DNA from 2 places in the Bacillus sp. XB1 genome. Region 2 is predicted to be linked to the other one. Evidence: a T-box and tRNA genes for the amino acid it is inferred to sense, from the RefSeq annotation. Region 2 holds a T-box; the other holds one or more tRNA genes.
The links. A T-box is a leader RNA that pairs with one kind of tRNA and senses whether it is charged. The one in region 2 lies ahead of argS (arginine--tRNA ligase), so its partner is inferred to be a tRNA-Arg.
Positions count from the first base shown of each region.

Region 1: it encodes a tRNA-Arg, which carries the amino acid that the T-box ahead of argS (arginine--tRNA ligase) is inferred to sense. The anticodon was not compared.

Region 1 covers NZ_JBNRIL010000003.1:36-8,125, forward strand. Annotated here, with positions in the region: gene ACK1U5_RS21215 (mersacidin family lantibiotic) at 1-207, opposite strand, end outside; gene ACK1U5_RS21220 (mersacidin family lantibiotic) at 238-471, opposite strand; gene ACK1U5_RS21225 (mersacidin family lantibiotic) at 503-736, opposite strand; partial or broken gene ACK1U5_RS21230 (mersacidin family lantibiotic) at 767-940, opposite strand; gene ACK1U5_RS21235 (mersacidin/lichenicidin family type 2 lantibiotic) at 1,033-1,266, opposite strand; tRNA gene ACK1U5_RS21240 (tRNA-Arg) at 1,560-1,635, opposite strand; gene ACK1U5_RS21245 (DUF1657 domain-containing protein) at 1,840-2,046, shown strand; gene ACK1U5_RS21250 (YhcN/YlaJ family sporulation lipoprotein) at 2,140-2,625, shown strand; gene spoVAC (stage V sporulation protein AC) at 2,655-3,131, shown strand; gene spoVAD (stage V sporulation protein AD) at 3,132-4,148, shown strand; gene spoVAE (stage V sporulation protein AE) at 4,145-4,495, shown strand; gene ACK1U5_RS21270 (DUF1657 domain-containing protein) at 4,507-4,713, shown strand; gene ACK1U5_RS21275 (DUF421 domain-containing protein) at 4,734-5,603, shown strand; gene clpP (ATP-dependent Clp endopeptidase proteolytic subunit ClpP) at 5,844-6,425, shown strand; gene ACK1U5_RS21285 (HPr family phosphocarrier protein) at 6,823-7,071, opposite strand; gene whiA (DNA-binding protein WhiA) at 7,095-8,045, opposite strand.
Region 2 covers NZ_JBNRIL010000001.1:1,541,114-1,549,203, reverse strand. Annotated here, with positions in the region: gene ACK1U5_RS07750 (thiol-disulfide oxidoreductase DCC family protein) at 1-162, shown strand, start outside; gene ACK1U5_RS07745 (BrxA/BrxB family bacilliredoxin) at 246-680, shown strand; gene ACK1U5_RS07740 (class I SAM-dependent methyltransferase) at 730-1,506, shown strand; T-box leader at 1,547-1,761, shown strand; gene argS (arginine--tRNA ligase) at 1,807-3,495, shown strand; gene ACK1U5_RS07730 (DUF2085 domain-containing protein) at 3,608-3,937, shown strand; gene ACK1U5_RS07725 (hypothetical protein) at 3,967-4,185, shown strand; gene ACK1U5_RS07720 (class I SAM-dependent methyltransferase) at 4,323-5,201, shown strand; gene ACK1U5_RS07715 (bacteriocin-processing peptidase family protein) at 5,579-8,090, shown strand, end outside.

The DNA of each region.
Region 1 (8,090 bases), on a different contig from region 2:
TAATCCTATAATTACTCCCACACAAAGTGGTGTTGTTTCTGGTTGTACATCTGATGCCCCTTGAATTTCCGCTAATTCTTCCTCACTTAATTCATTTAGCGCTTTTCCAGATGGGTGTTTCGGTAAGTCTTTTAACTTTTCTCTTACTTGTGGATCTTTCCACGCCTCTACTAACTCTTCTTTTGTGAACTTGTATTCTCTTGACATTTCATTCATCCTCTCGTTTTAGTTTTTATTTTATTTACAAATCTTAATTGACGTTGTTAATCCTATAATTACTCCCACACAAAGTGGCGTTGTTTCTGGTTGTACATCTGATGCCCCTTGAATTTCCGCTAGTTCTTCTTCGCTTAATTCATTTAGCGCTTTTCCAGATGGGTGTTTCGGTAAGTCTTTTAGCTTTTCTCTTACTTGTGGATCTTTCCACGCCTCTACTAACTCTTCTTTTGTGAACTTGTATCCTTTTGACATTTCATTCATCCTCTCGTTTTGGTTTTTTATTTTATTTACAAATCTTAATTGACGTTGTTAATCCTATAATTACCCCCACACAAAGTGGTGTTGTTTCTGGTTGTACATCTGATGCCCCTTGAATTCCCGCTAGTTCTTCTTCACTTAATTCATTTAACGCTTTACCCGATGGATGTTTCGGTAAATCTTTTAACTTTTCTCTTACTCGTGGATCTTTCCAAGCCTCTACTAACTCTTCTTTTGTAAACTTGTATCCTTTTGACATTTCATTCATCCTCTCGTTTTAATTTTTATTTTATTTACAAATCTTAATTGACGTTGTTAATCCTATAATTACTCCCACACAAAGTGGTGTTGTTTCTGGTTGTACATCTGATGCCCCTTGGATTTCCGCTAATTCTTCCTCACTTAATTCATTTAGCGCTTTTCCAGATGGGTGTTTCGGTAAGTCTTTTAGCTTTTCTCTTACTTGTGGATCTTTCTACGCCTCTACTAACTCTTCTTTTGTGAACTTGTATCCTTTTGACATTTCATTCATCCTCTCGTTTTGTTTTTTTATTTTTATTTACAAAGTTTAATTGACGTTGCAGGTAAAACCGTTAACCTTACACACATCGGTGTTGTAGCTACTTGCACATCTGATGCTCCTTGGACTTCCGCTAACTCTTCCTCACTTAATTCGTTTAGTACTTTCCCTGATGGATGGTTCGGTAAATCCTTTGATTTCTCCCTTACTTGTGGGTCTTTCCATGCTGCTACTAATTCCTCTTTTGTAAATTTAAATTTCTTTACCATTTCATTCCTCCTTTTATTTTTCTATTTATTTATTTGTTTGTTTGTTGTTCTCTACAGTTATAAATTTACAAGATTCAAAGTTTTTAGGTAACTTCGCAAAATTGCATATTTTTAACATTTTTAAAATAAAAAATTCCTAACCTACAAAATGTAAGTTAGGAATTTCAGCTCCGGATTCAACAGTAAATAAACAATAATAGGCTAACAATAACATCAAAAAAGCCCTTTGCACGTGGTATTTTTACTTACCACACAAAGGGCTTCTGCACAAAATAATATTAAAGCTTATATAACGCGCCCAGAGGGATTCGAACCCCCGGCAGACGTGGTACCGGAAACCACCGCTCTATCCGACTGAGCTATGGGCGCATGATTATAGAAAACACTTCATTTTCTTCTCATAATAATAGCAATAAAATCCATCTAAATCAATAAAAATATCCCCGTAATACCTTATGCATCTTAGCTAAAAGCATATAAAATCCATTCCACCCCTAAATTTTCCAATCATAAATTCTCCCCAACTCACAAATTATAATCTTTGAATTGATATTCCAAAGGGGGCTTCATTCAATGACTGTAATTACAAAATTAAAGCAGACTGTTTCTGGATTAAAAAGTGCACAAGCTAGCTTAGAGGGATTCGCTCTTGATACGGATAACCAACAAGCTAAGCAACTTTTCCAAACAGCTGCGCAGCAAACACAAACGATTATCGATTCTTTAAACCCACGTGTTGAAGAAGTCCAACAAGAAGAACCACAATACTCACAGCAATAACGAATCAATCTTGCTGTGAAATAGAAAAAGGATGATATGCAGTCATCCTTTTTCTATCACATTACATATTGCAATAGAAATGGAATGATAATTATGCGAAAACTCGGCCTCATAACCGCATTATTTGCACTTCTATTTAGCTCTTTTACCGGATGTGATAATAGTCCTTTAGATAAAAAAGTGAAAGAAGAAGCAAAACGAACGGAGAAAGAAAAAGGCCCAAAGTTAACAAAGACGAGTACGGAATCCTTTAATCAATCTATATCACAAGGAGCGAAGAAAAGAGCTCTCGCTATGGATGAAATTATAAAAAGCACAGCAGTGAATTCAAATTTAGATCTCTACATAGCAGTTACACCTGAGCATCACGAAAGGTTTGGATTAAAGCCGTTGCGCAGCAAACTTCAAAAGCAACTAAGTGATGAGCACCCTACTTTCGATGTTCGTGTCAGTACAGATAAAAAAATCTTTATGTTACTCGAAAAACTCGAAAGAAAAATTAAGGAAAAAGAAGTATCTAAAGATGAAATTAATAAACAATTAAAATTCATTGGTAAAAAAATGGAGTCTAACACTTAACGCTTTTTAAAAGAAAAGGAAGGATTGCAATGTCTAGTAAAGATAAAAACTTAACCCCTGTACAACAGGAGTATAAAAAATTCGAACAAGAACGCGAACCGAAACGACCTGTCTTAAAAAATTGTATAAAAGCCTTTTTCGTCGGTGGTTTTATTTGCTTCATCGGACAACTCATTTCTACTTTTTACATCACATATTTTGATTTCACTGAACGCTCAGCAGGCAATCCAACAGTCGCAACGCTCATTTTCATCTCCATGTTACTAACTGGATTTGGTATATACGATCGTTTTGGACAGTTTGCCGGTGCTGGTACAGCTGTACCTGTTACTGGATTTGGTAACTCTGTTATTGCCGCATGTATTGAGCATCGAACGGAAGGATTTGTCCTTGGCGTTGGCGGCAATATGTTTAAACTAGCTGGTTCTGTTATTTTATTTGGTGTATTTTCCGCTTTCGTCATCGCACTTATTAAAACTATTCTCGTTCAATGGGGAGGGCTATAAATGTTACAAGGACACCGAACGTGGGTATTTGAAAACAAACCAGTCATTATCTCAACAGGGGTTGTCGGTGGACCATTTGAAGCAAAGGGGAACATCCCAGAAGACTTCGATATCCTTCATGAAGATTTATGGCTCGGACAAGATTCCTATGAAAAAGCACATAAGATTTTATTCGAAGAAGCTTGTAGTCGCGCTACTGAAAAAGCAGAGCTTCGTAAAGATGATATTCAATTCGTACTCGCAGGAGATTTAATTAATCAAATTACTCCAACAAGCTTTGCTTGCCGCACACTTGGGACTCCTTATCTCGGATTATTCGGGGCTTGCTCTACTTCTATGGAAGGTTTAGCACTTGGGGCAAGTATCGTAAATGCAAAAGGTGCAAAATATTTATTAACTGGAGCTTCAAGCCATAATACAGCTGTAGAAAAACAGTTCCGCTACCCTACCGAATACGGTGGACAAAAGCCGCCTACTGCACAGTGGACAGTAACCGGAGCAGGAGCCGCTATTTTAAGCGATACTGGACACGGTCCAAGAGTAACCTCTGCAACAATCGGCCGAGTGGTTGATATGGGATTAACGGATCCATTTAATATGGGAGGCGCAATGGCTCCAGCTGCAGTTGATACAATTGAAGCCCATTTACGTGAACGTCAAATTGATGCCTCTTACTACGATTTAATCGTAACAGGCGATCTCGGACATGTAGGACGCGAAATTGCTTATGACTTACTACATAAACACGGAACGAAAGTAACGAGCGAACAATTTCAAGATTGCGGAATTATCATTTATAGAGAAGGACAACCTGTCATAGCTGGTGCTAGCGGACCTGGATGTTCCGCAACAGTCGTATACGGTCATTTATTAAACCGAATGAAAAGAGGAGAGTTCAAAAAAATACTTGTCGTTGCGACAGGCGCTTTACTATCTCCACTTACATTCCAACAAGAAGAAACGATTCCGTGTATCGCTCACGCCGTTTCGATTGAATTTGGAGGTGCAACGCAATGATTTTTTTCTGGGCTTTCGTCATTGGCGGACTTATATGTGTAATCGGCCAACTTATGTTTGATGTCGGCAAACTAACACCTGCTCATACAATGGCAACACTCGTTGTTGCTGGAGCTATATTAGATGGATTTAATTTGTATGAGCCATTAATTGATTTCGCTGGAGCCGGGGCAACTGTACCTATTACAAGCTTTGGTAATGCCCTCGTTCATGGCGCAATGGAAGAAGCTGCAAAACATGGCATCGTTGGCGTTATTACCGGCATGTTTAAAGTAACGAGCGCCGGTGTATCAGCGGCTATTATTTTCGGCTTCATTGGAGCATTGTTATTCAAACCGAAAGGATAAGAGGTGTTTATATGACTGTTATCGCTAGCGTAAAAACTTGCCTTGCTAGTGTAAGGGGCGCTCAAGCAAGTTTAAGCTCCCTTTCATTAAATTCACAAGACGAAGAATCAAAACGCGTATTTCATGAATGTATGTTAGAAATGGACAGCGTCATCGCTGATTTAAAGGATAGAATTTCAGTATTAGAACGTGAAGAACCTCAATATAAAGGGTTTTAAGTAGACTGGAGGAAACGACTATGTCTCACCTGCCGGAATGGACACTTGTCATTCTTCGCTCTGTATTCATATTAATTATTTTATTCGCTATTACGAAATGGTTAGGCAAAAGACAAATCTCTCAGCTTTCCTTTTTTGAATACATAGCCGGAATGACGATTGGTGACATCGCTGCCCAAGTATCTACAGGGCTCGATTCAAAATTTTTTCACGGCGTCTTTGCGATACTCATTTTCGCTGTGGTACCTTTTTTAACAGGAATCCTCTCTTTAAAGAACAAAACAGCTCGGGACTTCTTTGAAGGGAAATCTACCGTATTAATAAAAGACGGAAAGATACTCGAAGATAACTTAAAGAAAGAAAAATATACGAGTGACGAATTACTGGAACTTCTCCGTGGAAAAAGTGCGTTCAGCGTAGCTGAAGTCGAATTTGCTGTCTTAGAACCGAGCGGAGAATTAAATGTATTATTAAAGAAAGATTCCCAGCCACTTACAGCAAAAGACATCGGTTTAAAAGTACCAAACGAGAAAGAACCACAAACTGTTATTATGGATGGAAATGTACTAGATGAACCTCTTTCAGCAAGCGGACATAACCGCGCTTGGCTACATTCAGAATTAGAAAAACTCGGTGTTGTTATTGAAAATGTCTTCCTCGGTCAAGTGGATTCATACGGACAACTTACTATCGACATTTACAATGACAAACTCCAAATGCCTTCTCCTCAAAACAAACCTTTATTATTAGCATCTTTAAAAAAATGTCATGCTGATCTTGAACTATTTTCCCTAGAAACAAAGTCGAAATCAGCAAGCGAAATGTATAGTAAAAACGCGAAACAAATCGAAAAGATTTTAAATAAAGTAACCTATCTTTTAAAAGACTAATTATCGAAAGAACGCTTCAGTTAAAAGGCGTTCTTTTCTTTTTTCTCCAGTTTTCATAACGTTTAAATTTATGTAATTCGGTTATGATGTTGAAGATACATAAGCAGGGAATTTCGAAAACATAGCGAATATTTCATGGTACAACTACATATTTTTTTGATTTAAAGTGGTTTCGTTTGACCTTTATTGACCATAATTGTATTATAAGACTAAGAAAGCTTTATAAGGAGGAAATAACAGATGAATTTAATTCCTACAGTAATTGAACAAACAAATCGTGGAGAACGCGCTTACGATATTTACTCTCGACTATTAAAAGACCGCATCATTATGCTTGGTAGTGCAATTGATGACAACGTAGCTAACTCAATCGTTTCCCAGCTTTTATTCTTGGAATCTCAAGATCCAGAAAAAGATATTCACATCTACATCAACAGCCCTGGTGGTTCTATCACAGCAGGTATGGCAATCTATGATACAATGCAGTTTATTAAGCCACAAGTATCAACAATCTGTATCGGTATGGCAGCATCTATGGGTGCATTCTTACTTGCAGCAGGTGAAAAAGGAAAACGTTATGCACTTCCAAACAGTGAAGTAATGATTCACCAACCACTTGGCGGAGCACAAGGTCAAGCGACTGAAATCGAAATCGCTGCAAAACGTATCCTATTCTTACGTGAAAAACTAAACCAAATTCTTGCTGACCGCACTGGTCAACCACTTGAAGTACTACAACGCGACACAGACCGCGACAACTTCATGACAGCAGAAAAAGCTTTAGAATACGGTTTAATCGATAAAATCTTTACAAATCGTTAATTAATTTAAAGCGAAAGCGGCTCGTTTAGAATCGCAGGGCGATGGAGCACCTGATTCCGAGGCGCTTTTTGCCTCGAATGAAGGGGCGAAACAACCGGAGATTCTAGCCGCTGAAGCTAGATACATAAAAAAGCGCCCTATTACAGGGCGCTTTTTTATTATCATGCACCTCCGTCTGGATACCCACCTTGGTATTTACCTAAATATATCAGCGATTTTTCAAATATATCGACCGTAACTCCGATTATATCGGCGATTATTTTAATATATCGACGTTTCGACACCACTTATCGACTTACCGACAATTCTCGACAAGCACGTACCCCTTAAATACCCCTCCCCGCTAATTCGTACAGACAACAAAACAAAAAAGCTATCGCATATACGCGATAGCTTTTTATTGTACATATGCAGCTAATGCTTCTAAAGCCTCTTCTGCATCTGAACCTTCTGTTGTAATTGTTATCATGCTTCCAGTTCCAATTGCTAAGCTCATAATCCCCATTATGCTCTTTGCATTTACTGTCTTTCCATCTTTCTCGATGAAGATATCTGCATGAAAGCGATTTGCCTCTTGTACAAACAACGCAGCCGGACGTGCTTGTAAACCGTTTTTTAATGAAACCTGAACTCTTTTTTGAACCACAGCTCCATTTCCCCTTTAACCTCTTATTTTTTTGCTACCGTTTCCCCCGCGCGTAATTTCTCTGCAATTTCATCGATTTTACGCAAACGATGATTAATACCCGACTTACTAATCTTCCCCCCGGATACCATCTCACCTAACTCTTTCAATGTTACATCTTGATAATCTCTTCGTAATTGTGCAATCTCTTGTAGTTTATCCGGCAATATATCAAGACCAACTGTCTCATCAATGTAACGAATATTTTCAATCTGCCTTAGTGCTGCACCAATTGTTTTATTTAAATTAGCTGTTTCGCAGTTCACTAAACGATTTACAGAATTACGCATATCACGTACGATTCGAATATCTTCAAATCTTAAAAGTGCATTATGAGCACCTATAATATTTAAAAACTCTGTAATTTTTTCTGCTTCTTTCAAATACGTAATGTACCCTTTTCTTCTCTCCAGCGTCTTACTATTTAAATCAAATCCGTTCATCAGTTCACATATAGCATCATTATGTTCCTTATATAACGAAAAGATTTCTAAATGATAAGATGATGTTTCTGGGTTATTTACTGAACCACCTGCTAAAAATGCTCCGCGTAAATACGATCGTTTACAACATTTCTTCTCAATCAATTCTTGTGATATATTTCGAATAAATGAAAAGTCATCTCGAACGATATGAAGATCAGCTAATATTTCACGAGACTTCTCAACAAGCCGCACAATATATACATTATTTTTCTTCAAGCGCATTTTTTTACGAACAAGCAATTCTACCGTCACGTCATATCCTTTTTTCAAAAGCGTATAAATCCTTCTTGCAATTGCCGCATTTTCCGTTTGAATATCGATAGATAGACGACGGTTTGAAAAAGAAAGCGACCCGTTCATTCGAAGTAGCGCTGATAATTCTGCTTTCTCACAGCATTCCTTCATCTCAAGATTCGTCAACTCTTTCTTTGTTTCTGATGCAAATGACACAGTCAACACCTCCTTATACGATTATTGCGGAACAAAATTCTTGTC
Region 2 (8,090 bases):
GCAAAGGCCGTTCCATCTTATTGGTTTGCAGTTCCTTTTATAAAGTTATCTATCGTACTTGGTTTTGGAAGTAAAGTATACGATTATATCGCTAATAATAGAAAACTTGTTCCAGTGGGACATTGCCGCGGTGGGGTTTGTGAAATCCCTACAAAAAAATGAAATCATCGTTATCTTTCTTTTGCACCTATTAATAGAGCGTGATATGATGAATTTGGAATGAAAGTTGAAGGAGAGATTACAAGATGTCAAATGCTTATGAAGAATACATGCGTCAAATGGTAATCCCAATGCGCCAAGAGTTAGTGCGTTCTGGGTTTGAAGAGTTAACTACAGAAGAAGCTGTAACAGAATTTATGGAAAATACATCAGGTACAACTTTAGTAGTTGTAAACTCTGTTTGTGGTTGTGCAGCTGGTTTAGCACGTCCATCAGCAGGTCAAGCGGTTGTTCGTGCTGAAAAACAACCTGATCATCTTGTAACTGTATTCGCAGGTCAAGATAAAGATGCTACTGCAAAAATGCGTGAATACTTCGGAGAAATTCCTCCATCTTCACCATCTATGGCATTATTAAAAGGAAAAGAAGTTGTTCACTTCATTCACCGTCATGAAATTGAAGGTGCAACTATGGACGAAATTATTACGAACTTAGAACAAGCTTTCGAAAAGAATTGCTAAAGAAGGGGGAGAGTAAATCTCCCTCTTTTCTTTATATAGAGGTGAAACAATGATCGTAACAACAGCAGGAAGAACGAATAAAGAAATGACAGATTATGCAAAGCAGGTAGCCGCAGAATTAAATCGTTCATTCGTTAAACGTAATGACATACCAGTACATAAGCTGCATGAGCAGTATGAACAAGATGTGCTTGTCGTAGGGAAGAACCGATTAGCTATTTATCCAAAAGGTACGGAAGAATCGTTTTTCTTTCATCCGAACTCAGCGATGTTTCGTGTGAAAAGGTTAATGCGTGGAGAACACGATCCGTTTGTACAAGCCACGCAATTAGAGAGAGGAATGACAGTGTTAGATTGTACGCTCGGGATGGCATCAGATAGTATTGTAGCTAGTTATGTTGTTGGTGAAAGCGGAAAAGTAACAGGACTTGAAGGCAATGAGTATATGGCTTATATTATGGAAAATGGTTTGAAAACATGGTCTTCATCCGTTTCTGAAATTGATGAAGCAATGCAAAGAATTCAAGTAAAGAAAACGGAGCATTTTTCATTTTTAGCGCAATGTGAAGACAATAGTTACGATGTCGTTTACCTTGATCCGATGTTTGAAGAAACTGTCATAGAATCCGACGGAATTAAAGGATTAAAACACTTCGCTTTGTATCATGATATTACTGACGAAACAATTGCGGAGGCAAAACGAGTGGCGAGAAAACGTGTCGTTTTAAAAGATCATTTTCGTAGTTCTAGATTTGAAAAACACAATTTTTATGTATACAAAAGAAAAAGTGCTAAGTTTCACTTTGGTGTAATTGACCCTTGCTAATTGTTTGAAAAGATGTATAATAAGCAATAATTAATTAAATATACTGTCTGTGATGAAGAGAGTAGTCTTTTTTAGAAGGAAAGCGAGCTAGGGATGGTGTGAGCCTAGTACGGAAGAAAAAGATGAAGCGCACTTCGGAGATGCTTCTTGAACGAATAGTAGAGAAAGCCGAGGCCCCCTGTCCTCGTTATAAACGGGAAAGTGGTTCGTAACGAACAACAAGGGTGGTACCACGGGTTAAAACTCGTCTCTTTTTTAGAGACGAGTTTTTTGTGTTTTAAAAAATAAGGAGGTTGTATCATGGATTATAACATGCAGTTTGTGGAAAGTTTATCTAATATTTTCACGAATGAATTAACGCAAAAACAAATTTTAGATTTAATTGAAACACCGAAACAAGATGAATTTGGAGATGCAGCGTTCCCATGCTTTTCATTAGCGAAGCAATATAAAAAAGCACCAGCTCTTATCGCAAAGGAAGTTGCTGAGAAATTCAATGATCCGTTTTTTACGAAAGTAGAAGCCGTTGGTCCTTATGTAAATGTATTTTTCAATCGTGAAACTGTAAGTGATGCAGTATTAAAAACAGTTTTAGCGGAGAAAGAAGAGTTCGGTCAAAACCACTTTGGCTGTGAAAAAACAGTAGTAATTGATTATTCCTCTCCTAATATCGCGAAACCTTTTTCGATGGGACATTTACGTTCTACAATGATAGGAAATTCGCTGAAACATATCGCTGAAAAATGTGGCTATGAAGTTGTAGGGATTAATTATATAGGAGATTGGGGAACACAGTTTGGAAAGTTAATTACGGCTTATAAAAAATGGGGAAATGAAGCAGTAGTTAAAGAAGATCCAATACGTGAGCTATTTAAGTTATATGTCCAATTCCATGAAGAGGTAAAAGACGACGAAGAACTAGAAGAAGAAGGACGTGCTTGGTTTAAGAAATTAGAAGAAGGTGATGAAGAAGCGGTAGAGCTTTGGAATTGGTTCCGTCATGAGTCCCTTAAAGAATTTTCTCGCATTTATGAACTTCTCGGCGTAGAATTTACTAATTTTCAGGGAGAAGCATTTTATAATAATTTAATGGAAGATTTTATTGGGATTTTAGAAGAACATGAGTTGCTTGAAGAATCAGAAGGTGCATTAGTCGTTAATTTAGAAGAAGAAGGAATGCCGCCTTGTTTAATTAGAAAATCAGATGGTGCGACGATTTATGCAACGCGTGACTTAACGGCAGCTTTATATCGTCAAAACACTTATGGGTTTGATAAAGCGCTATATGTTGTTGGTCCAGAACAAAGCTTACATTTCAATCAATTTTTCACCGTATTAAAAAAACTTGGCTATACTTGGGTTGATGGTATGGAACACGTACCATTTGGCTTCATTTTAAAAGATGGTAAGAAAATGTCGACACGTAAAGGAAGAGTTATTTTACTTGAAGAAGTACTCGAAGAAGCAATCGAACTTGCAAAACAAAATATTGAAGAGAAAAATCCAAACTTAAAACAAAAAGAAGTAGTAGCAAAGCAAGTCGGTGTTGGTGCAGTCATCTTCCACGATTTAAAAAATGAGCGTATGCATAATATCGAATTCTCATTAGAAAATATGCTGAAATTTGAAGGAGAAACAGGACCTTACGTACAGTACACACATGCACGTGCTTGTTCTATTTTAAGAAAAGAAAGTGTAGAATTTGAAACATGTACATTTGCTTTAAAAGACGATCATAGCTGGAGTGTCGTAAAATTACTTAATAAATTCCCTCAAGTAATTGAAGCGGCTTTCAATAAAAATGAGCCATCTATTATTTCGAAATATATATTAGATGTAGCACAATCATTCAATAAATATTACGGTAATGTTCGTATATTAGAAGAGAGCAAAGAAAAAGACAGCAGACTCGCATTGGTTTATGCTGTGACGGTTGTATTAAAAGAAGGATTACGTTTACTTGGGGTGGAGGCACCTGAGGAAATGTAACATAGTAGTAAACTGACAAACTGGGTCTAGTATAAACCTGGTTTGTTTTTTTATTGGATATATATTTTTTTTGCAAAATCAATTAAAATCTTTTTAGAGAGGGTGATTCATATTGATTCGAACTTTTATTTTACAAATTCCTTGTCATAGAAGATTAGATAGGAGTTTTTTTAAACTACAAAAGTACATACCTTTATGTGCGCGTTGTACAGGCATGCTTATTGGTATTTTAATGTTTCCAATTTATTTTTATATGACACCTTCATTTCTTTTAGCAATCATACTATCATTTTTCGCTCAAATTCCGTTACTTATCGATGGGTTCACCCAAAAGTGGAAATGGAGAAGTAGCTCAAATTTGCTAAGAATAACTACTGGTGTATTAAGCGGTAATGGTATGGGATTATTCATTTCCTCTAGTGTTATATGGATATTATCTTAAGATATATAGTAATGGAGGTATTTACATAGATGTTCTGGATTTATTTAATTCTAATTTTTATTTCAGGCGGAAGTGGAATTGGTTTTATGACTCAAGATAAGTATACAGAAGCAATAATAGCTTTTGTTATTTGTATACTATTGTTTGGGCTACTGTATTATTATCTTAAAAGAAACAAAAGAAAGAGAAAAGCAGATTGTGACGATTTAGACTGTACGGATTGTTTTGATTGTGATTGTACTTGTTAAATTTTTCTTCCAAATAAAAAGCTAGTGTATTATTAAAAATACACTAGCTTTTTTGCTTTGAAATTTTAAGAAAAGTGTAGGAATACGGCTATTATATAGAGAACTTTAGTTTTGTATATAAAAGGAGGCGTTAGATGTTGGAAACGTATGATTGGAACAATAAACTAACATATTTAAAAAACACGAGAGATTTATATTACAACGACGATTATGTAAGCTTTTTAGTAAATACAGTTTGGAAGATTACTAAGCCTGTACATATCGTTGATTACGGTTGTGGATATGGTTATTTAGGATTAGTATTAATGCCATTACTCCCAGAAGGTTCAAAGTATACAGGTATTGATAGTGGAGAAACATTATTAGCTGAAGCCAGAGAGTTGTTTCGTTTACTTCCGTATGATTCAGAATTTCTTGAAGGAGATGCTACAGAAATTGAACTGAACGATAAATACGATATAGCAATCTGTCATGCTTTCTTATTACATATGACTACTCCAGAAACAATGCTACAAAAAATGATACATTCAGTTAAAAAGGGTGGAAAAATAATCTGTTTTGAACCACATTGGATTTCTAATATGGCTTCTTATTTACTAGATGGGGAGAAACAATCGGAATTTATTCAGCTAGGTGTTTTGCAGAAATTATTTGAAAGTGATACGCAAAGAAATGGTAAAGATGGCAATATAGGCATGAAAATACCGATATATTTAAGTGAATTAGGTGTGAAAAATATTGAATGTAGAGTAAGCGATAAAGTGAACTTTTTAGATTCAAATATGCATCACAATGATAAAAACGATTTGTATCAATCATTAAAAGAAGAGGGGATTGCAGGTGATCCGGGTGATAAGCAACAATTTGTAGAACGTTTAATAGCCAGAGGATTAACATATGATAATGCGCTAGCTCAATATGAAGCTGAACTACGATTTTTTAAAATATTTCATGTGTATTCTTCTTTTGTATACGCTCCCAATATGAAAATTACATTTGGTGACATAGTTTGTTAAAAGGTATGATGTATAAGGCTTGTCGTTTAATGTCGATAAGTCGATATTCGACATATAATCGCTGATAAATGTTAAGAATCGGTCGATATAATTTGAAAATCGCCGATAAAATGAAAGAATCGCTGATATATTTGAATTATCGCCGATATAATTTTATGTACTAATTTCAGCTTCTACAAGATTAAAACCGCATGTTACGTTATTCCATATAATTAAACAAAATACGGAGAAAAACAATCGTTTTTACTATATTTTGTTATAAATTTGAATAATATTAATTAATACCATCCATTTTAAGAGATTTTAGTTGAATACATACTATATGGTGTGTAAAATCTAAGCAAGTAGCAGTTTAAATATAAATTCGAGGTGAATGCATGCTAGATTTTAAGCAGTTAGAAACTTGTTTAAAAGACAAGAGATTTGTAGATGGATTACAGGAAATAAATAATGAAATTGCATATATAAAAGAAACGAATACTTTATCCTATGTGAAGAATTGGCTTGCCAATATTCCTTCGCATAAGGAGTTCGATATATTAATTCGCCTTACTGATGAAGGGCTTATGCACCAATACAGTTCATTCCTCATTCGTTACGCTTATAAAAAATTCCCAAATATGAGAACGCTCTCTTTATATTGTGATGAGTTAATTGATGAGCGGAAAATTCTTGAAGCGGAGCAGTTGTTAAAATCTTCTTTAGAAGAGTTAAGTAAAGAAGAAATAGATGCAGATTTTTTAGCGAAAACATATTTTACGTTAGTACGATGTCTTTTAGAAATGAAACGAAACGAAGAAGCGTTAATGTATATGCAAAAAGCAGAGGAGTACAGTTCACGCGCAGTGTTTGATAAATGGGGCTACGTTTATATGCATACAGGTGAATGGGAGAAAGCGGAAGAACAATTTATTGCTGGCATGCAGCATGAAGATTGTGAAGAGTTATCTACCTATTTATTATCACAATTGTATGCGAATAAAGGAGAACAAAAACGCGCGATACAGTTAATCGATGATGCGATTGTAAAATTCCCACAAGTACCATATTTTCATTTTGAGAAGATAAAGTATTTATTAGATTTAGAGCAATATGAAGAGATGTTAGCGGTAATAGATAATATAAATACTCAGCTGCCATATCATGCCTATAATACTTACTTTGTACATTTATGTGCAGAAGCGCTGTACAAAATGAATAAATTTGCAGATTTACAAAAACTATTAAAAGAAGAAAAGAGTTTAAAAGAATCTTTATATCATAATTTAGAAAAAAATCCGGATGGAAAAAAGGTGCACTTGCCGATAGTTCCTATTGTACAAAAGGATAATTATTGTGTTCCGACAAGCTTAGAGATGATGTTGCGTATATGGGGAGAGAAACGTACACAAGATGAAATAGCAGAGTTTATTTTTGATATGACAGGTTCGAAGTTTTCAGATACTGTTTCTTATTTAGAAGAATTAGGTTATGAATATCGTTATTTTAAAGGGAATGAAGAGAATTATAAGAGACTGATTGACGAAGGAATTCCTGTTTTATTAAGTATAGATATTGAGCATGCTTCACACGTACAAGTTCTATCTGGATATGATGATACATTGCAAGCTTTCTATGTTCAAGATCCAAACTTTATAGAACCAGTTCTTGTGGAATATAGTAAATTACAAGAAAAATATCGTTATACAGGCTGTTTAGCAATCACGTTTGTTCCGAAAGAAAAGAAGGAGCAACTAGCGTTTCTAAGTGAAGAAGAAGATCGTTATTTTAAATCTATTTTTTCTCTTACGGATCATTTAGATGAACATGACAAAGAGGGAATTAGTAACTTAGTACAATTTTTAAAAGAAACGAGTGATAATCCAAATACGTGGTTATATACGATAAAGCACTTAGATGTTGAAGTAGATAAAGAATTTATTTTATATTGTATCGATAAGTTAATGGAAAAGTTTCCGAACTCGGACTTTGTTAAATTGCATGGTGCACAGTGTTTTATTCGTCTTCAGGAAGTAGAGAAAGCGGAGCAAATGCTGACAAGCGTTGAGAAGAAAAATAATCGTGCTTTATATCATTTAATAAACGGAAGATATGCGTTTGAACAGGAAAGTTATCTAGAAGCGATTTCAAGCTTTCGTTCATCGTTACAATTAGACGCAGATCAGCCTATTGCTTGGAGTTTTCTCGCTTTATCCTATATGTATATTGATCAATCTGAAAAAGCATTGCAATACTCTCAAGTTGCGTTAGAGCGTAGTCCTGAAAGGTTCACTTTAACAAATCACGGTTTAATATTAATAGATTTAGAAAGATATGAAGAAGCATATGAAATCTTTAATGACTTGTTAAAAGAGTATAAATATGAAGCGCATGTATGGTATGAACGAGCGAGATGTGCACATCAACTAGGGAAATTATATTTAGCAATAAAAGGGCTTAAAGTAGCGATTCATTTGGATAGTAATGCACCTTACATTTATACGAAACTTTCGGAAATATACGAATCTGATTTGAAGGATGAGGAAAGTGCGAAAGAAATTTTATTAAACGGTATTGAGAATTGTGATGATAAAGCACCTCTTTACGTAAAATTAGGTGACTATCATTTTCAAAATGATAGCTTGGAAGAAGCAGAAGTATTGTATAAGCGTGCTTTAGAAGAAAATGATGAGGATGTTTATTCTCACTTCGGACTTACACAAGTTTATATGGCAAGAGAACAATATAAGGAAGCAAAAGAATATATTCTTGGTCTTGAGAAGCAAATTGAAAAGAGCCAAGATTTCCTCATGAATGCAGGAATGGTTTTATGGGATGCTGAAATTGAACTTGGTGGAAATGAAGAAGGATTTAAAGTAGCGCTATCTAAGTTAGAAAATGGTATAAAGA